4 regions of the Novosphingobium mississippiense genome follow, and region 4 is predicted to be linked to each of the others. Evidence: riboswitches for the same ligand, from Rfam matches in the RefSeq annotation. Region 4 holds a riboswitch; each other region holds the start of a gene.
The links. Region 4 has a riboswitch for cobalamin ahead of WBP06_RS04350 (CbtB-domain containing protein). Riboswitches for the same ligand answer to the same signal wherever they lie in the genome.
Positions count from the first base shown of each region.

Region 1: it holds a riboswitch for cobalamin, as region 4 does, so the genes downstream of both, WBP06_RS13170 (TonB-dependent receptor plug domain-containing protein) here and WBP06_RS04350 (CbtB-domain containing protein) in region 4, are expected to answer to the same signal.
Region 2: it holds a riboswitch for cobalamin, as region 4 does, so the genes downstream of both, WBP06_RS19440 (TonB-dependent receptor) here and WBP06_RS04350 (CbtB-domain containing protein) in region 4, are expected to answer to the same signal.
Region 3: it holds a riboswitch for cobalamin, as region 4 does, so the genes downstream of both, WBP06_RS18670 (TonB-dependent receptor) here and WBP06_RS04350 (CbtB-domain containing protein) in region 4, are expected to answer to the same signal.

Region 1 covers NZ_CP147001.1:2,784,360-2,789,230, forward strand. The annotation lists gene cobT (nicotinate-nucleotide--dimethylbenzimidazole phosphoribosyltransferase) at 1-671, opposite strand, end outside; gene WBP06_RS13165 (DUF1636 domain-containing protein) at 668-1,075, opposite strand; gene WBP06_RS13170 (TonB-dependent receptor plug domain-containing protein) at 1,075-3,018, opposite strand; cobalamin riboswitch at 3,206-3,415, opposite strand; cobalamin riboswitch at 3,475-3,700, shown strand; gene WBP06_RS13175 (hypothetical protein) at 3,898-4,515, shown strand; gene WBP06_RS13180 (cobyrinate a,c-diamide synthase) at 4,512-4,871, shown strand, end outside.
Region 2 covers NZ_CP147003.1:194,319-199,189, reverse strand. The annotation lists gene WBP06_RS19445 (TonB-dependent siderophore receptor) at 1-2,005, opposite strand, end outside; cobalamin riboswitch at 2,382-2,626, shown strand; gene WBP06_RS19440 (TonB-dependent receptor) at 2,812-4,871, shown strand, end outside.
Region 3 covers NZ_CP147003.1:29,703-34,573, reverse strand. The annotation lists gene WBP06_RS18675 (class I SAM-dependent methyltransferase) at 1-503, shown strand, start outside; gene WBP06_RS18670 (TonB-dependent receptor) at 566-2,614, opposite strand; cobalamin riboswitch at 2,788-3,031, opposite strand; gene WBP06_RS18665 (acyl-CoA dehydrogenase) at 3,162-4,871, shown strand, end outside.
Region 4 covers NZ_CP147001.1:919,474-924,344, forward strand. The annotation lists gene WBP06_RS04335 (GntR family transcriptional regulator) at 1-654, opposite strand, end outside; gene WBP06_RS04340 (Rieske 2Fe-2S domain-containing protein) at 685-1,785, opposite strand; gene WBP06_RS04345 (CbtA family protein) at 1,962-2,684, opposite strand; gene WBP06_RS04350 (CbtB-domain containing protein) at 2,693-2,917, opposite strand; cobalamin riboswitch at 2,953-3,098, opposite strand; gene WBP06_RS04355 (histidine phosphatase family protein) at 3,113-3,724, shown strand; gene WBP06_RS04360 (hypothetical protein) at 3,759-4,031, shown strand; gene WBP06_RS04365 (BamA/TamA family outer membrane protein) at 4,306-4,871, opposite strand, start outside.

The DNA.
Region 1 (4,871 bases), 1.9 Mb from region 4:
CGCAAGGTTTCGAAGGCATCGGTGCAGGCCACCCCATGCAGCGCCAGCGCCGCCGCCACGGCATCGGCCTTGCGGGCGACGCCTTCGTCGTCGAGCCCGGTGCCGCGCCCGGTCCAATCGCGGGCGGCCCCGCCGAAGACCTGCGCGCAAAGCGCGGCGGCAGGCGTGGTGTTGCCGATGCCCATCTCGCCCACGAACAGCAGGTCCAGATCGGGCTTCACCGATGCCGCGCCGATGTTCAGCGCATCCAGGCATTCGGCCTCGCTCATCGCCGGTTCGCCGGTGATGTCGCCGGTCGGCCGGTCAAGATCGATGGGAACGACGGACAGCTCGGCCCCGCAGGCCTGCGTCAGGGCATTGATGGCCGCTCCGCCAGCACGAAAGTTGGCGACCATCTGGTGCGTCACTTCGGGCGGAAAGGCACTGACGCCGCGCGCGGCAACGCCGTGGTTGCCGGCGAAGACCACCGCGCCGATGCGTTCGGCGCGCGGCTTTTCCTGCCCCTGCCAGCCGGCCATGAACACCGCGATCTCTTCCAGCCGGCCTAGCGAACCGGCAGGCTTGGTCAGTTCCGCCTGCCGTTGCGCGGCCGCCTTCAATGCGGCGCCATCGGGCGCGCGGAGCTGGGCAAGCGCGGCGGCAAAGGCGGCGCGATCGGCGAACATCGTCATGTGCAGATGAATCCTTCAGGCGGCGTGCGCGTGATGAAATGCCCCTTCACGCCATCGGGCCACTGGCGATAGGGCACCTGCCCTTCCTCGCTTTCCGCATGGCGCGACGCATATTCCAGAACGGCGCGCGCTGCCTCCTCGCCGGGCGTGAAGTCACCCAGCACATAGCCCACTTTGCCCGGCGCGCGGATGTGCACGGTGCAATGGCGCTGGCAGGCGAACAGGCAGGCCGTTTCCTGAACGGCCACGCCCTGCAGGCTTGGATCGGCAGCCTGCACCGCGCGCATCGCCTCCGCCAGCAACGCGCCGCCGCGCCGGCCGCCGTCATCCTCACGCGCTTCTGCCGAGAGCCGGCAGGTATTGCAGACGACCACCGACGGCCCCGGCGCGACGGCGCGCAGCATCAGAACTGGCTCCGGATGCCGAAGTAGACGGTGCGGCCAAGCTGGCCATAGCCGGCGACGGTTTCATAGTCCTTGTCGGTCAGGTTCTCGATCCGGCCCTGCAGCATCAGCCCGGGCGTGACCTGCCACTGCGCGCGCAAATCCAGCAACCAGTAATCGTCCAGCTTCGCGGTGCCGGTGGCAGCGTTGTAGCTCTCACCCGAATAGCGTGCGGCCAGGCTGGCGCGGATGCCCTGCGGCAGTTCCACGCCGCCCTCGATATTGGCGAGGTGACGCGGCACGCGCTGCAGCTGACGACCATAGGTGCTGCTGTCCGGCGTGCGGTCTTCCGCTTCGATCAGGCTGTAGTTGCCGTCCAGGAACAGCACGTTCCACTTGGCCGATGCTGCCAGTTCCAGGCCCTGCGCATGGGCCTTGCGGACATTGGCGTAGTAGCCGAAGCGCGTGGTATCGGTGCCGGGGATATAGCAGATGTCGGGCAGCGCGCCGGTGAACGGGCAGTAGGAAAAGTCGATCAGGTTGCGGGTATCGCGCTGGAACCAAGTGGCGGAAACGTGAAGCAGTTCGCCCAGGCTCTGTTCGGCGCCCACTTCCCAGCCCTTGGCCTTTTCCGGCTTGAGATCGGACACCCCGTAATCGCTGAACAGTTGATAGAGCGAAGGCGCCTTGTACCCTTCGTCATAGCTGGCGCGCAGCACGGTCTTGCCCTCGTTCGGGGTGTAGGCCGCACCGGCGCTGAACACCGTGTTGCCGCCGAAGCGCGACTGGTGATCGTACCGCGCGCCGCCATTGACGGTCAGGCCGGTCACCGGGCTGACGCGCAGTTCGCCATAGACGCTGTTGGTGCTCACCTTGTTGGGCGTGGCGGTGTAGAGCGCGGTGCTGTCATCGGGCGAGACCGTGGTCATGCGCTGCTCCTCCCGCTCGGCCCCGAACACGGCCTGCACCGCCTCGGAGAAGCTATAGGTGCCCTGATACTCGAAACGGCGTACGCGGCCGTGCGCGTCGAACGTGATCTGGCGAACGTCGCGCGTCGGGTCGTAATTGGCGCGGTCGGTCTCGGTCTGCGTCACCGCCACGCGGTTGACCAGCTTGCCGTCCAGCAGCGCGAAGTTCAGGCCGGCATAGCCCGACCATTCCTTGGTGCGGCCGAATTCCAGCGAATCCGCGTTGTATCCGTCGAAATCGTTGCGCGAATTCGACCAATAGCCCCTGAGGTCCAGCGAGACGCCGGGCGCCAGGCGAACGGTCGCCGTGCCGCTGGCGGAAGACCGCGTGAAGCCGTCCGCCTCGGTACCCTGATCCCACGCGGAAATCCCGTCAGTGGTGAAGCGGGAGGCGGAAACGCGCCAGTCGATCATGTCCGATGTGCCGCCAAGCCCGGCGCGGGCAGACACGGTGTCATGCGTGCCGGCCTCCACCGCGAAGCTGCCTTCCAGCGGCTCGGTCGGCTTGCGGGTGGTGACGTTGACGACGCCGCCGATGGCATCGCTGCCCCACAGGATCGACTGCGGGCCGCGCAGGATCTCGATCCGGTCGATATCGTCGGTGAACAGGGTGGAATAGCCGTAGCCGCCCGCGGTCGAGGATGCGTCAGCCAGGCGCATGCCGTCGATCACCATGACCGACTGCCCCGCATCGGCGCCGCGAATGCGCAGCGACGTGGTGGTGCCGTAACCACCGTTGCGCGAAAGGCTGATGCCGGGGGTGCGCAGCAGCACATCGGTCACCGCGATCGGCTGCGCGGCCACGATCTGCTGATCGTCCAGAACCGTGATCGTTTCCGCCACGCGATCGGCATCCACGGGCGTGCGCAGCGCGGTAACGACGATACCGTCGGCGGTGCCCTCGGCAGCGGCATCGGCAGCTTCCGCAGCATGGCCGGTGGCGGGGACAAGCGCCAGTGCAAGCGGGCTGGCGGCGGCGAGAATGCGGTACTTCATCGTATTTCCTTCGAAACAGTCGTCGAAGCCCCGGCGGTTCGGCATCTGGACGAAGGACAGGCGCAAAGCGCTCCGGCAAAGGGGCCGGACGACGGGCGGCGTCCTCCACCCAGGCCGGTGGCCGGCGGAGCGGTGGCTGTCGTCGCGCGAGGAAACACCCCCGTTCACCCGGCACACCCTGTCCGGACGAAGAACGACCGCGACGGGCAGGTCTCCTGGCTTGCGGGTCGGTGCCGGTTCAGCCGCCTTCTCGGGAATTGCGCCGTTTTCACTGGCCTGGCTCCCAATGGCGAAATGGCCGAACGGCTCGCCGCTTACAGTTGCAGGGGCAGCCCGGGTCTTGCACCCGTGTTCCCTTTTGATCCCCTTGCGGGGAACCTGTCGCGGCGCGGCAACTATCGTGCGGCAAGCCGGCTGGCAAGTGTGCGAAGCTTGCGCCCCTGCGCAAAGTGCCATAGGCGGGACGGCGCAAGGGGTGCCCGAAAGGGCTTAATCGGGAAGCCCGGGCCCGCGGGAAACCCTCGCGGCAGGCCGGCACTGCTCCCGCAACTGTAGCCGGGGATGCGCCCCGCCAGATGCCATTGGGGCCGCGAGCGTTCATGCTTCCAGGCTTTCGAGAAGGCGGCGGACAGGCGCGACGATCCGGCAAGTCAGGAAACCGGCCCTTCGCCGTCGATCCTTCGCGCGGGCGGGATGCACCGGGCGGACGAGGCGGGGTTCCATCGCGGGATCCGCCTTGGCGAGACGACAAGCCGCATGTCGTTTCGAAGGGAGCCCGTACGCAATGACACCGATCCGCTGATCCTCGCCGGGGCGATATCGCCCCCGACACCTGTCGCGCACGCGCCTTCCCTTCCAGCTCGCCGGGAGACAACCGTCATGAACACTGCCGCCAAACCTGCTTTCGCCCGCCCCGCTTCAGATAGCCCCGCCTCCAACCGGCTGCCCCTTTGCATATTCGCCGCGCTGGCCGTGCTGATGCTGGCAACGCGCAGCCATTCGCTCAGCCACCTGGTCCACTTGCCCGATACCGACCTTGCCAGCTTCTTCGTGCTGGGCTTCTTCGTGCGCCGCATGGTCGCCTTCGCCGCGCTGTTCATGCTCGGTTTCGCGATTGACGTGGTGGTGATCCAGGTGCTGGGCGGTTCGGGCTTCTGCTTCACGCCGGCCTACTGGATGCTGCTGCCCGCACACGGTTTGCTCTGGCTGGCCGGCCGTTTCGCCGCCGCCCGCTGGGGCGATCGCCTCTCCGCCCTCCCCGCGATCGTCGCGCTGCTGATAGCGGCAAGTTTCGCAGCGAATCTGCTGACGAGCGGGGGATTCTATTTGCTCGGCGGCCGCTATCCCGATCCGACGCTGGCCGGCTTCCTGCCACGCATCGCCCGCTATTTCCCCGGCGTCCTGCTGGCCACGCTGCTGTGGTCCGGCGTTGCCGCGGCACTCTGGGCACTCGTGGTAACCGCGCGTCCCCACCTGCGCATTCGGCCCCATCGATGACTGCCTGTCCCGCGCTGTTGATCGCCGCGCCCGCGTCGGGCCAGGGCAAGACGCTGGTCACCGCCGCCCTCGCCCGGCGCCATGCCCGCGAAGGGCGGCGCGTGCGCCTGTTCAAGTGCGGGCCGGACTTTCTGGACCCCATGGTGCTGGAAGCCGCCAGCGGCGCCCCGGTGCATCAGTTGGACCTCTTCATGGTGGGCGAAGCGCAATGCCGCGCCCTGCTGCACGAGGCGGCGCAAGAGGCCGACCTGATCCTGATCGAAGGGGTGATGGGCCTGTTCGACGGCGATCCTTCCGCAGCGGACCTTGCCCGCCGGTTCGGCCTGCCGGTGCTGGCGGTGGTCGACGGATCCTCG
Region 2 (4,871 bases), on a different replicon from region 4:
GCAATGTGAAATCGGTGCCCGTCTCCCCCGAACGCTGGCCGACATATTGCATGCCCGCACCCACCTGCGCCTCGCGCTCGCCGATGGCGAACGATCGCGCGACCTGCAGGTTCAGGTTGTGCCTGGGAATGTTCACCAGCGGATCGCCCGGCAATACCTGGAATGCGGTGTTGGGATCCACCATGGTCGAACGCGCTTCGGCATCGACGAAAGCATAGCTCACCAACACGTCCCAGCCGCCCGGCAGGCGGCCGCCCAGATCGAACTCCACCCCGCGGCTGCGCGCCTTCCCGATGGCGAGCGAATAGCCCGGCGCATTGGGATCGGTGGCCAGCACGTTCGACTTGGTCAGTTGGAACGCCGCCAATGTCCCGTTCAGCACGCCTCCCAACAGGGTGATCTTCATGCCGGCCTCGACCGACTCGCTGGTCTCCGGGTCGAATATCGTGCCACTCACGTCCGTGCCCACGTTGGCGCGGAAGCCCTGCGCATAAGCGGCGTAGGCCGTCAGCGGTTTGCTCAGCTTGTAGACCGCACCCACCTGAGGGCTGAAACGGCGGTGCTGCCGGTCACTGTAGACATGGCTCAAGCGGTTGTCGGTCTCCAGCGTCAGATGATCGTAGCGGCCACCGATGCGCACTTGCAGGCGCTCGCCGATCTCGATCTGATCCTGCACATAGGCCCCGATGGAACGCTGGCGATCGACGCGGTCCATCATCGTCGAGCCCACTGGCAAGGGGAAGCGTCCATAGACCGGATCGAGAATGTCGATCACGTTGCCCTGCTGTTCGGTCGGATTGGTGCTCAGCAAGGGCGGGCGAAAGCGCAGGAAGACCTGATCATAATCGAAGCTGTCGTAATCCGCGCCGATCAACACCCGGTGGTGGAGCGAGGCGGTTTCGAATTCGCCGGCAAGCTCCGCGCGGACCACGTAGTGCCGGGCATCGTAGCGTCGCGATCGGCGCTGGCGCGAAAGCGATCGGCCGTCGGAATAGAGCGCCTGCCGCGAGGCGACCGTCTCCGCGTCCGAGGAAAAGCCGGTGAGCAGCGTATCACGCAGGCTACCACCAATCAGCAGGCTCAAGCGATCGCTGAACTCGTGCTGCAGGCGTAGCTGGTGGCCGGTGGCGCGGGCCACGGTGTCACCGTCTCCCGGCTCGCCAAGGAACCGCGAACGCGGCACCGTATCGAAGTTGTCGTTCAACACGACGATGCCGCGATCGAACGGCACCGCCACGCGCGTCTTCTCGAAGTCGTAGGTAAGGCGGATATCGGGGCCGAGTGTCAGCCCGACCGAAGGCAGGAAGCCCCAACGCGACTGGTGGACGTGATCGCGAAAGGTATCGCCATCCTCGGCATAGCCGATCAGCCGCACGGTGAGCCCTTCCGTGAGCGCAAGATTGATGTCCGCCTCGCCGCGAACCCGATCCCAGCTGCCATACTGGATCGATGCGGTGCCGAACGAGCGGCCCAGCTCCGCCTGTTTGGTCACGAGATTGATCGAGCCGCCCGGCTCCCCGCGCCCGATCAGCGCCGCAGCCGGGCCTTTCAGGACTTCGACCCGATCGATTCCGGCGGCGTCGCGCTGCCCTCCGAAACCGCGCCCCCCGTTGAAGCCGTTGACGAGGTACCCGCTCGGCATGTTCTCATCGCCGGCGAAACCACGGATCGCGAAGGAATCCCACAAGCCGCCCAGCGTGTTCTGTCGCACCACCGAGGCGTTGAGATCGAGCGCATCGGTCAGACGCTGGATGCCGTTCTGCTGCAGCGTCTCCGCCGAGATTTCCGCGATCGACTGCGGGATTTCAGAAACCGCGAAGTTCCCGCGATAGGCCTGACGCACGCCGGTGACGGTAATGGCCTCGCTGCGCTCCTCGGCGTATCCCTCCTCATCGAGCAGCGCTTCTTCGGCCAGCGCCTCGCCCGTCAGCGGGTAGGGCGCCAGGGCCAGGGCGAACGGCATGGCGCTGGCCAAAAGCCTGCGGTCCTGCGTGAAACGAAGCATGAAATCCCCACGAAGATATGTGCCAAAGAGCGCGCATCACCCTTGGTCGCGGGGGCTTCTGTCAGGGTGGTGATGATGCGTCAATGATATGTTGCATCATATCATTGTTAAGCACCGCTTTGCGCGGAATAGCAAAATTCCTTCGTTTTCCAGCAACATGACGGAAACCTATGATGCCCTTCCCGCTTCAAACATGATTGAGAATCTGGCTGCGCCTTCAGGAAGCACGCGGCGCCGATGGGCCACTGCGTAAACTCACCGTTCCGCTCGGCGGCGAACCGATGAAACGCCGGGGAAGGAAAATCGGGAATCTTCCTCGTTCGACGAGCGACTTGAATTCTCCTTTTACAGGCCATAATGACGCCTCGTCTCTGAAAAGAGACAAGATCGCGTTGGTGCTTCGAAAGAAGCTTAAAAGGGAACGCGGTGAGAGGGCTGGTCCCTTGAAGCCGAGGCTGTCCCTGCAACTGTAAGCGGTGAGCGCGATGCACATCACGCGGCGGGGCAAGGCCCCCGCACGCAGCCACTGGGCCGGACGCTAACTCCTGCGAGGCCTGGGAAGGCCGTGCATCGAGCGATGACCCGCGAGCCAGGAGACCTGCCAGCGTCCGGTCGCTCTTGCCTTGGTCCAGGGGATGGCCGCGGCACGGTGTACTCCGTCTGAGCGACGAACTTGCGGCCAGGCCGCAACGGCGGGTTTCGCCGGCCGCTCGTTCGCGCCCGGATTCCGCCGCTGCACCCGTGCGGGGGACGCCCCTCTCGCGGGACCTGTCCGTTCGACTGAGCAACGCAACGGGGGTTACATTATGAATACCATCACACTTCTTTCCGGGCTGCTGCGTGCCGGCGCATCGTTCGGCGCACTGGTGGCCGCCGCCACGTCGGCGCAGGCGCAGGACGCCGAAACGGATGCCACCGAGAGCCGCGCCGAAAGCATCGTCGTCACCGCGCGCAAGGCCGGTGTCCTGCAACTCGGCCAGACCGCCGACGCCTCCAGCCGTCTGGGGCTGACGCCCATGCAGACGCCCGCCAGCGTCGACGTCATCACCAAGGAGATGATACGCAGCCTGGGAGATCGAACCGTCGTGGCCGCCGCAGCACGCGCACCGGGCCTCATCAACAACAGTTCGGCCTTCGGCTATTCGCTCAGTTCGCGCGGCTTCACCGGGTACACGTCGGTGATGCAACTCTACGACGGGATGCGCGTCTACACGACGACCACGCAGACCTTCCCTGCCGACCCATGGATGGCCGAACGTATCGAAGTGCTGCGCGGTGCAGCCTCGGTGCTTTATGGCGAGGGCGGCATCGGCGGCGCCATCAACGTCGTGCGCAAGAAACCCAACACCGATCACTTCGAAGGCGAAGTGCGCCTCAGCGGCGGTTCCTTCGATACCTATGCGGCGGCGGGCGGCATCGGTGGACCGATCGGCGACAAGCTCTCCTACCGGGTCGACCTCAGCTACAATCGCTCTGACGGGTGGATGGAGCGCGGCCAGTCGCGCAGCCTAGCGCTTTCGGCCGCCTTGCGCTGGCAAGCGAGCGATGACCTCGTGCTGACGCTGACCCACGATCGTGCCGATCTCGACCCGACGATCTGGTACGGAACTCCGCTCCGTGACGGCAAGCTGGTGCGCGATATCCGCAAGAAGAATTACAACATCGCCGACCGTTCGCTGCGCTTCGACGATGCCTGGACCCAGGCCAAGGCCGAATGGACGCCCGCGGATGGCGTGACGATCACCAATGTCGCCTACTACCTCACAGGCTACAAGCATTGGCGCAATGCGGAAGGGTACGCCTGGTCCGGTGACCAGATCCGCCGATCCAGCTATCTGGAAATCTTCTACAAGACCAAGCAATGGGGCGATCGCTTCAACGCCGTTTTCGACCACACGCTGTTCGGGCTGGATCATCGCCTCAGCCTGGGCGGCGAATACAACACCGGCGACTTGCTGCGCACCGACAGTTCGCCGAACACCCGCTCCGATCTGATCGATCCCTATGACTTCACGCCCGGCACCTTCCTCGATGGCGCCTTCGGCACCCGGTACAAGTACAAGACCGATGTAGAGCAATGGGCGCTCTTCGGCGAAAGTCGCCTGTCGTTCTCCAGCAGGCTCTCGCTGGTATCGGGTCTTCGCTACGATCGTCCGACGACCCAGCGCCATGACGCGCTCGATCCGACGGCCGATTATACCGCGCATTATCCCAGCACCAGCTGGCGTATCGGGCTGGTCTACAACCCGATCGATACGATTTCGCTCTACGCGCAATATTCGACTGCCGCCGATCCGGTAACGGCATTCCTCACCGCCACGCTGGCACAGACGAACTTCGACGTCTCCACCGGCGAACAATGGGAGGCCGGCGCCAAGGCCACTTTCCTGGGCGGCAGGGGCGAGTTCACGCTCTCCGCCTACCGCATCGTCAAAAAGAAGATTCTGACCCGATCGGCCACCGATCCTACGATATCGGTGCAGGTTGGCCAGCAGTCGTCCTATGGCCTCGAAGCCTCGTTCGGACTGGCCGTGACGAAGGATTTCAGCATCCTTGCCAACGGCACGATCCTGTCTGCGCAGTACGACGATTTCGACGAATTGGTCGGCACCGCCCTGGTCAGCCGAAACGGCAACATGCCGATCGGTGTGGCGGACCGGGCGGCCAACTTGTGGCTCTCGTGGCGGCCACTCCAGCCGCTGCACCTGGACGCGGGCCTGCGTTACGTCGGCAAGCGGTACTCCGACGCTGCCAATACCCGGCGCATCCCCGCCTATGCACTCGTCGATGCCTCGGCCCGTTACGATCTAGGCGAGAAAACGAGCGTGACGCTCAATCTGCGCAATGTCTTCGACAAGATCTACGT
Region 3 (4,871 bases), on a different replicon from region 4:
TGGACGCGGACGGCCGGATCGACCGCGACCTTCAGGTCCTGCACGGCCGCTGCGCTTCGGACTGTTCGATGATCATCGATGACGTGGCGGACCGGGTGCGCGTGAAACGCAGGGGGGCGACGTACCGGATCGACAGCAAGATGCGCCTGTCCTGGCTGCTGACGAACATGCTGATCTCTTCCGGCAAGCTCAGCAGCGGACAGCGGCTGGTGGACACCTATTTCGGCGAACTGACCTGCGATCCCCTGCAAATCATCGAACCGGGCGATGCACTGGCCGTCTATCGGCAACTGGTATTCCAGTCGGCCTCGGCCAACCGGATCCAGCGGCTGCGGTCCCGCGTGCTGGAGTGGGGGCAGGATCTGGCCCCCGACCTCGCCGCCCGCTGCCGCAGGGTCTATCGCCATGTGAAATATGGGCCCGCCCACAGCGAACCGGCGGCAGAGGACGGCGACCAGGCGTTGGAGGATGAGGTCAGAAGGCAGGTCGCCACCTATCACTGACCGCCCGCAAACGATCGCGACATGCCGCGAAGTCCATGACCTCGCGGCATGTCTGCCTTCAATCAGAACGTGTAGCGCGCGCCGATCTTGAACGTGCGCGGTTCGATCACGCGGCTGAGACGCCCGTCCGCCGGGCCATCGGCATCGAACGCGGGAATGTAGGATTCGTAGTAATAGGCGATGTCCTTGTCCCGACTGTCGAAGATGTTCAGGACTTCGCCGTAGATCTCGATCTTCCTGCCCTTCCACGCGGCACGGGCATTGAACACCGTGCTGCCCTTGTCACGCACGCTGTTGTCCTCGACCAGCGGATAGGGGCCAAGGTGGCGGACACGGATGCTGGCCTCCCACGGATCCAGCACGATGGCCGCGCCGGCCGACGCCGCATTCTCGAACGCGTTCGGGATGCGATCGCCATTGTCGTAGCGTGAGTGATTCCAGGTATAGTTGCCGTCCAGCGCCAGCCAAGGCAGCGGGCGCCAGAAAGCGACGACCTCGTAACCATGGCGCTTGCTGGCGCCGGTCGGTTCCACCGCGTTGGAATCGCCCACGAAGCGCAGTTCGCTGTCGACATCCAGCCACCAGTAGGTCCCGGTCAGCGAGAAAGTGCCGGACTGGAAGCGCCCGCCCAGTTCCTTGCCCGTACCGCGCACCAGCACCGGCACCGGCGTATCCACGTTGACCGCGCCGCGCACGTCGTTGGAATGGAAGCCGCGACCCCAGTTGGCGTAGACTTCGAACTGCGGCATCACCTCGTAAGCGGCGGAGAACTTGGGCGAAACGATGGAGTCGTGCCCGCTGCCCTGCCCCAGTTCGGCGGCAGCCTCATCCCGCGCGCGCACCGAATAGTGATAGTAGTCACCGCGCAGGCCGCCGGTCAGCCGCAAACCGGGCAGCGGCTTCCACGTCGCCTCTCCATAGAGCGCACCGGAAAGCTCCTCCACATGGTAGCGACCTAGCGAATAGAGGAACTGCCGGTCGGCCGTGCGGTTCACCCCGACGCTGCCGATGTGATCGTAGCGGTTTTCCGTGCCGATGCTCAGTTCCAGACTGTCGGCCACTTGCCATTGCTTGCGCGCGGTAAGCCCGGTCACCCAGCGCTTGTCGTACTGGTCGATCTGCGCGCTGGTGCCATCGGGATCGGCGTAGGTGGGGTTCGAATACATGTTCCAGTCGTAGTACTGGGCATAGACGTTCGCGCTCCACGTCCTCTGGGTAACGCCGATATTGCCGACGAAGCGCGTCGTGCGGCCGCGTGCCGAGGGATCGGGCGAGCAGAACACATCCTCGCAGACGTCCGAACCTATGATCCTTTCGGGGATCTGCTCGGTCGGCCGCCAGGTCGCGTGATAGGCGTGGAGGGAGGCCTGAAGCGTACCTTCGCCCAAGGGCATCGCATATTTCGCGAAGCCGGCGTAGTGGCGCAGGTGTTCGGCTTCCTCCCAGGGCCCGTCATAGCGCTTGGCCTGACCGACCAGCGTAAGGTCGCCGCCGCCCAGGTCCTTGATCGTGCCGCCGGCGGCAAGACGGCCGGAATTGTACGATCCGCCTTCCACCGAAAGCCACGGGCGCTCGAACCCGTCGATCGTGGTCATGTAGGCCGCGCCGGCCAATGCGAAATCGCCGCCGTCTGCGCGGTACGGCCCCTTTCGGAAATCCTCGCGCGCGACGATCTCCGGAATCAGACCATTGAGGTCGAGGTAACCCTGCCCGTGGCCGTGGGTGCGCAGGTTCATCTGCACGCCATCGATATAAGTCGTGAAGTCGGTGCCGTGATCTAGGTTGAAGCCGCGCAGGAAGTACTGGTTGGCCTTGCCGCTGCCGGAGTGCTGTGCGGCAACCATGCCCGGCACCGCTTCCAGCAGCTCTGCCACACGCAGCAGCGGGCGGACCAGCAGGTCCGATCCGCCTACCGTTCCCTCACTGGCGGCGTGGGCCGTGCCGATCTTGGCTTCGCCACGCCCGAAGACGAGGATTTCGGCGGCCTCACCGGTTCCCGCGCCACTGGCGGCGGCTGGCGCCGCAGGCGCATCTTCGGCATGGGCCGCCGCAGCGGTAAAGGCGGCGCCCACCAATAAGCCTGCGCGCAGCGCATTCATGTAGAAAGTCATTCGTATTCCCCCGGCGTCTGCGACTGGGGGCGAAGGCGTGCCGTCTGCGACGGTCGGCGCGCGTCAACGGCCGGACGCCCGGGGCGACCGTCACGCGAACCGATGCGGCCTTCACCGCTCATTCGTCGCTCAGACGGAAAGATACCGGGCCCTGGCCATCCCCTGGACCAAAGCGAGAGCGACCAGACGCCGGCAGGTCTCCTGGCTCACGGGTCATCGCTTGATGCACGGCCTTCCCAGGCCCCGCATGATTTAGCGTCCGGCCCAGTGGCTGCGGCAGGCGTCCTTGCCCTGCCGCGATATGCATCGCGCTCACCGCTTACAGTTGCAGGGACAGCCTCGGATTCGAAGGGAAAACCCTTCTCACCGCGTTCCCTATTAAGCCTCTTTCGAGGCACCGGCGCGATCTTGCCCGCCCATATCGATTATGGACGAACCGCGGCTGGCTACAGCGCGGGACACCGCAAGGCAAGCGCGGATGAAGGCGAACGCGGGAGCAATTCGGCATGCGCAGGCGTTGTGACCGGCAGGAGAAGGAGCCCATCCGATGTCGCGTGCCACCCAGTTTGCCGCCGCCGCCCGCCGCGAAATCCTGACCCGGCCGGTCCTGTCGCTCGTGCAATCGGCGCTTCCCGCGCTGTCCGCCACCGAGAACGAGGCGATCGACGCCGGCAACACCTGGTGGGACGCCGCGCTGTTCACCGGTAATCCGGACTGGGAGCAGCTTCTGGCCGTTCCGCCCGCCACGCTGACGGAGGAAGAGTGCGCCTTCATGGACGGCCCGGTCGACACACTCTGCGCGATGATCGACGACTGGCGGATGACTTGGGAAACCCGCGACCTTCCGCCCGAAGCGTGGGATTTCCTGAAGCGCGAGAAGTTCTTCGGAATCATCATCCCGAAGGAGCACGGCGGCCTGGGCTTCTCGAACTTCGCGCATAGCGAAATCGTGCGCAAGATCGCCAGCCGCTCGGTCTCCACGGCCGTGACGACGATGGTGCCCAACTCGCTGGGGCCGGGCGAACTGATCCTGCGCTTCGGCACCCCGGAACAGCAGGAATACTGGCTGCCGCGCCTAGCCGATGGGCGCGAGGTGCCCGCTTTCGGCCTCACCAGCCCCGAGGCCGGCTCGGACGCGGCCTCAATGATCGACGAAGGCGTGGTCTGCCGGGGCGAATGGAACGGCGAAGAGGTGATCGGCATCCGCCTCAACTGGCACAAGCGCTACATCACGCTGGGCCCGGTGGCGACGATCCTTGGCCTGGCCTTCAAGCTGCACGACCCCGATCGCCTGCTGGGCGGAACGGACGATATCGGCATAACCGTGGCGCTTGTCCCCACCGATTTGCCCGGCGTCACCATCGGCCGCCGTCACGTGCCTTCCATGCAGACCTTCCAGAACGGCCCGAACGAGGGGCACGACGTGTTCATCCCGCTGGACAACGTGATCGGCGGACCGGACCGCGTGGGCCAGGGCTGGAAGATGCTGATGAGCGCGCTGGCCGCCGGGCGCGGGATCTCGCTGCCCTCACTCTCGGCCGCGGCAGCTGCCTTCGCGGCGCATACGACCGGTGCCTATGCCCGCGTGCGATCGCAATTCAACCTGCCGATCGGCAAGTTCGAAGGCATCCAGGAACGCCTCGCCCGGATCGCCGGCAATGCCTACCTGCTGGATGGCGCGCGACGGCTTACTTGCGCCGGGCTGGACCAGGGCAACCATCCGGCCGTGATATCCTCAATCCTCAAGCTCCACGCCACCGAACGCATGCGCGTGGTCATCAACGACGCCATGGACGTTCACGGTGGCAAGGCGATCATCGAGGGGCCGCGCAATTACCTCGGCAGCCAGTACCGCGCGATTCCCGTGGGCATCACGGTGGAGGGCGCCAATATCCTCACCCGCAGCCTGATGGTTTTCGGACAGGGCGCGATCCGGTCGCACCCCTATCTGCTGGAGGAAATCCGTGCGGTAGGCGAGACAGACCGCAGCCGGGCACTGGCCAGTTTCGACCGGGTGCTGTGGAAGCATGTCGGCCACGCCTTGAAGACGGCGATCCGTGCCTTCGTCCGCAACTGGAGCGGCGGCATGTTCGCCCCAGCACCAAAGGCCGGCAAGGCGACACGCTATTACCGGCAGATGAGCCGCTATGCCGCGGCCTTCGCCTTCGTTTCGGACATCGCGTTCCTGACCCTCGGCGGCGAGCTGAAGCGGCGCGAGCTGCTCTCGGCCCGGCTGGGCGACGTGCTTTCCGAACTC
Region 4 (4,871 bases):
CGCGCGTTCCGCAGCGTCCGCGTCCATGCGCCGGATCGCCGCGATCACGGCCACGTGTTTGCGGTGTGCGGCGCAGAGGTGGGTGAACTCGTCCGCCGGTTCGTTCTCCAGCGCCAGCGCGACGGCGGAAGCGAAGGGCAAATGGTCGTTGCGGGCCAGCGCCTGCCCGATGGAGGGATTGCCGCTGGCGTCCACCAGCAGGGTGTGAAATGCCAGATTGTAGTCGTGGAATCGGTCCACGTCGCCTTGCCCCAGCGTGCCCTTTGCGAAGATGGCCTCTCCTTCGGCAAGGCAATCGGCAAAGCGCGTTTCCTCCGCCGGCGTCATTCCGCGCAGGGCCAGCCGCCGTGCGGCAAGGCCTTCCAGCACACCGCGCACTTCGATCGCGCCGTTGATGTCTGCCGAGGTCAGGGCCCGCGCGGTATAGCCGCGCGCGCCCAGTTTTTCGACCAGCCCCTCCGCCTCCAGCGCGCGCAGGGCGGTGCGCACGGGCATGCGTGATACGCCCAGCGTTTCGGCCGTGGCGATCTCGGCAATCCGCTCGCCCGGGCGGAACGCACCTTCCGCGATCATCCGCCGTAGCGAGATGATCACGTGCTGGCCCGGCTTCAGCCGGCGTCCGCCCTGCGGTTGGGAATCCCCTTCAACGTCCATGGCTTGCTTTCGGCGGACGGGTGCGGCCTGTCAAACCTGCGCCACGTTCTCGGCAGCGATGGCGCGATCGATCATCAGGCGTGATCGTGCGCCGCCGGCGTCGATGTTCAGCTTCAGCAGCCGCCGTTCCGGCCAGCGCAGCAGGTTCGCCTGCTGCCGCTCCAGCATTTCCAGATCCTCTCCGAAAATCTTGCGCTGGCCTTCGCGGATGGTGTCCGTCAGTTCCGCGTCGTCCACCGCGAAGCGGCGCGCCATGCCCCAGAAATAGTGGTGGCTGGTCTCGGTTTCCGGCGTGATGAAATCGACGACGATGCTGGATGCTTTGGCCGCTTCCGGCGCGTCGTAGCCGCCCTGGCCCTCCAGCGCCACGCCCACCTCGATCATGACGTGGCTGGGCAGCGTGAAGCGGCAGAGCTGCCAACGGTCGACCGTGGCGTCTTCGTCAAGCCCGGCCCCGCGCAGCGCCATGCGCCAGAACGGCGGGGCCTTGATCGCGTCCATGAAGCGGCTGGTGACGACTTCCTGTGCATCCGCGTGGGTGCGGACGGGGGCCTCGTCGATTTCCTTCTGGCCGATGCTGCTGGAATGGACGTAGGTTTCGTGCGTCAGGTCCATCAGGTTGTCGATCATCAGGCGATAGTCGCAGGCGATGTGGTAATAGCCGCCGCCATAGGCCCATTCCTCGCTATCCGCCCATTCCAGCGGGTGGAGGCAGGCGGCGTCGGCCTGATCCGGATCGCCGGGCCATACCCAGACGAAGCCATGGCGTTCGATCGTGGCGAAGCGGCGGCCGGCCGGGAAGCCGCCGACTTTCTGCCCGGGCATTTCCGCCGCCTTGCCCAGACAGTCCATGACCAACCCGTGATAGCCGCAGACCAACCGCCCTTCGCGCACGAAACCCAGCGAGAGCGGAGCGCCGCGATGGGGGCAGAAGTCTTCCAGCGCCGTGGGCTGACCGTCCGCGCCGCGAAAGAACACCATGCGTTCGCCGCAGATCGTGCGGCCCAGTGGCCCGTCCGCGATCTCGTCCGGCATGCAGGCGACGTACCAGGCGTTTTTGGGCCAGGTCTGAGCCTTGGGAATCTGGGTGCTGGGGCTGTCGGTGGTGGCAATTTGCGCCGCGCCGTTCATGAATCCACTCCTGTCGTCGATTATTGGATCCAATAATCGTAAATTTGGATCCAATGTCAAGTTCGAAGGAGTCCCGCCATCTGCACCCGGCTAAACGCAAATGCCCCGCCGCGCAGTATGCGGGCGGGGCATTTGCATTGTGAGGAGGCGTCCGGGTTGTCGGCGCCCAGGCGCTGTCAGGCGTTGCGCTGTCGCTGCAGCACGCGTTCCGCCCAGAGCCCGAAGGCGAGGCCGATTGTGGCCCACAGCACCAGCTGCGTCCCCATCGATGCGACGCGGAAGTTCCACAGGAGGACGGCGGGGAAATCGCCGGGAACCTCGTCGATCACCGGCAGCAGGAACTGGCCGACGCCGACCACGCCGACATAGACAACGACCGCCAGCAGCGTCGCGTCGAAGCCGCGCCCGGGCCGCGCCATCGCGCTGCGTACGCGCGCGGCGATCACGGCGGCGCCCAGCGAAAGGGCGATCATGGCGAAATAGGCGGCGGTGCGCAGCGCCACCGTCTCATGCTTGCCCACCGCAGGCGGCGTCTGCGGATATTTCAGCGCCGGCACGATGACCACCAGCAGGAAGGTCAGCGCCGCCAGCACAAGCGCAAAGCTGCGCGGGCCAAGGTGGCTCATGCGGCCGTAGCCATAGGCGAAGACCAGCGAGAACACGCCGCCCACCGCCGCGCCGTAGAGGGCAAGCGCGGTGATCAGCCCGGCGCCTTTCTGCGTATCGCGGCTGACGAGTTCCTCTTCTTCCGGCATTCCGGGGTGATGAGTCGCGTGGCTTTCCTCATAGCCGATGGCGCGGTCAATCTGGGGTTCGGCGAAGCCACGCGCGAAAAGCGTGGCCAAAAGCGCGCCCAGGATGCCGGCAAGCATCCCGCGCCAGAGCAGGTTACGGGTCATGTGCTATCTCAGTGGCAGGGGAAGCCGAGGAGGTGGCGTCCGTCATGCACGAATTCGTGCACGTACATGCCCTGGAACAGCGCGAAGGCGCCCTGTTCGGTGCTGACGAAATAGAGGAAGATCAGGGCCAGAAGCGTGCCCAGCACGGCCCAGGGGGCGATATCCTCGATCGGGATGGCGTTGCCGCCCTGCACCGGAATGAAGGCATCGTCGAAAACTGCGGCGCTGGCCATCGTCATGCTCCTTTTGGGGATTGCGCGTCCCTTGGAAAACCTGTTGCCGGGAAGAAGGTCTGGCTCTCGACGGCGTGAATGCCATTCGATTACAGTGGCGCGACCGCGCCGGGATTACACCGGCTTCTTCGTTCCTGACCGCTGTCCCTTAGGACGCGGCGTCTTCTCCCGTCAACGATTTCAGAGCTTTTCTCCTTGGCCACCACGCTTCTGCTGATCTGTATCGCCGCTACGTCGTCCAGCCGGCAGGGTCGGTTTCCCGATCCCGGGGAGCCGCTGGACCACGGCGGGCTGCGCGATGCGGCCGGGATGGCTGTCGCCGCTCGCTTCCACGATCGCGTTCATTGCAGCCCGGCACGCGCCGCCGGAGAGACTGTTGCGGCGATGGCGCTGACGGCGAGCGTGGAGCCGGCGCTGGCGGACATCGATCATGGCGAATGGAGCGGGCTGTCCTTCGCCGGGATCGACCCGGCCGCACTGGCGACATGGCTTGCCGATCCGGCCGGCGGAGCGCCGGGCGGGGAATCGATGCCGCTGGCTTGCCAGCGCATCGGCAGGTGGATGGATGCGATCGTTGCGCAAGATGGGCCGGTCTGCGCGATCACCCACCCGATGATGGTGCGCGCGGCACTGGCCCACGCGCTGGGAATGCCGTTTTCCGCCGCGCTGGCGATCGACATCGCGCCGCTGTCCCGCACGGTGTTGTCGTTCAATCGCAGCTGGCGATTGCAGGCGCTGGAGCCGGCGATTTCCAACTCCGTTTCAGGCGCCGGTTCCGTTTTAGCTGTACGGTCGCGAACAAGGTGATAGCCTGCCCTGGCAACCTGCTAAGGAGAGCACGATGCCGCTGATCGAACGGGCCGCACGGGTACTGGCAAAGTCCAGAAGCGGAAGCGACGATTGGGATCATCTCGACACGAAAACTCAGGAAGAACTCAAGAGCACCGTGGTCGCGGTGATCAAGGCGCTTCGCGTTCCCACGCCGGGGATGTGCGCCGCCGGGCACAAGCTGTTGCTGGAGGAGGGGCACTCCGTCGGCACCAGCGATGCGCACGATGCATGGCAGGTCATGGTCGACGCCGCGGTGGGGGGCGTGCCCGTCACCAGCGGCTAGGCGCCGCTGTCCGGGCAAAGATACGCGATCTTCGTGGCTTATGCGCGACCCGGCGGGCCTTATCGTGCCCGTCGGGCGATCACAGGTGTCCGGTGCAATAGGCGACCAGAAGGATAAGCGGAATGGGAACGCCGATGATCCACAGAAGTGCTGAGCGCATGGTGAAAATCCTCTCTTCGTTGCCTGAACGAACAGACGGATGACGGCATTGTTCCGCGCCTGAAATTTGCCGGGGAATGGGGTATGCGACACGGGGGCGGCGCCGGGCGGCGGGTCAGAAGGCTTCGGCAATGCCCAGGTAGACGGCTTTCGAATCCTTCCCCACCGCCAGATCCAGGCGCAGGTTGATGTTCGTCTTGCGCGATGGCTGGAATCGCAGGCCGACGCCACCTGCAGGCAGCAGCTTGCTGTCGCCGATACGGCCCAGACCGGGCGCGATCCCGCCGATCCCCGCAAAGGCCACGCCGCCGACTCGCCAGAACAGGTGCTGGCGCACTTCGCCCTGCAGCGCCCAGCTTGCACCGTCGCGGTAGCGGCCGCTCTTGTACCCTCTGAGGTCGTTCTTCTGGCCATAGAGGCACAAGTCGTAGAACGGCGCCCCGTTCGATGCCGCGCAGATGCCGGCGTGGAGGGCGAGCACGGTGTTCGTTCCCCTGGGCATGTACCAGCTGGCCCCGGCAGTCAGCTTGCGTGAGGTGAAGTCGCCACCCAGAACCTTTACGCTCCACAGCCATTCGGCATGGGCATAGAGGCCCTTGCGCGGATTGAGCGTATCGTCCCGCGTATCGTAGGTTATCGCCGGGCCCAGTTGCATGATGCCGGACTTGGCCTCGTCCGCCG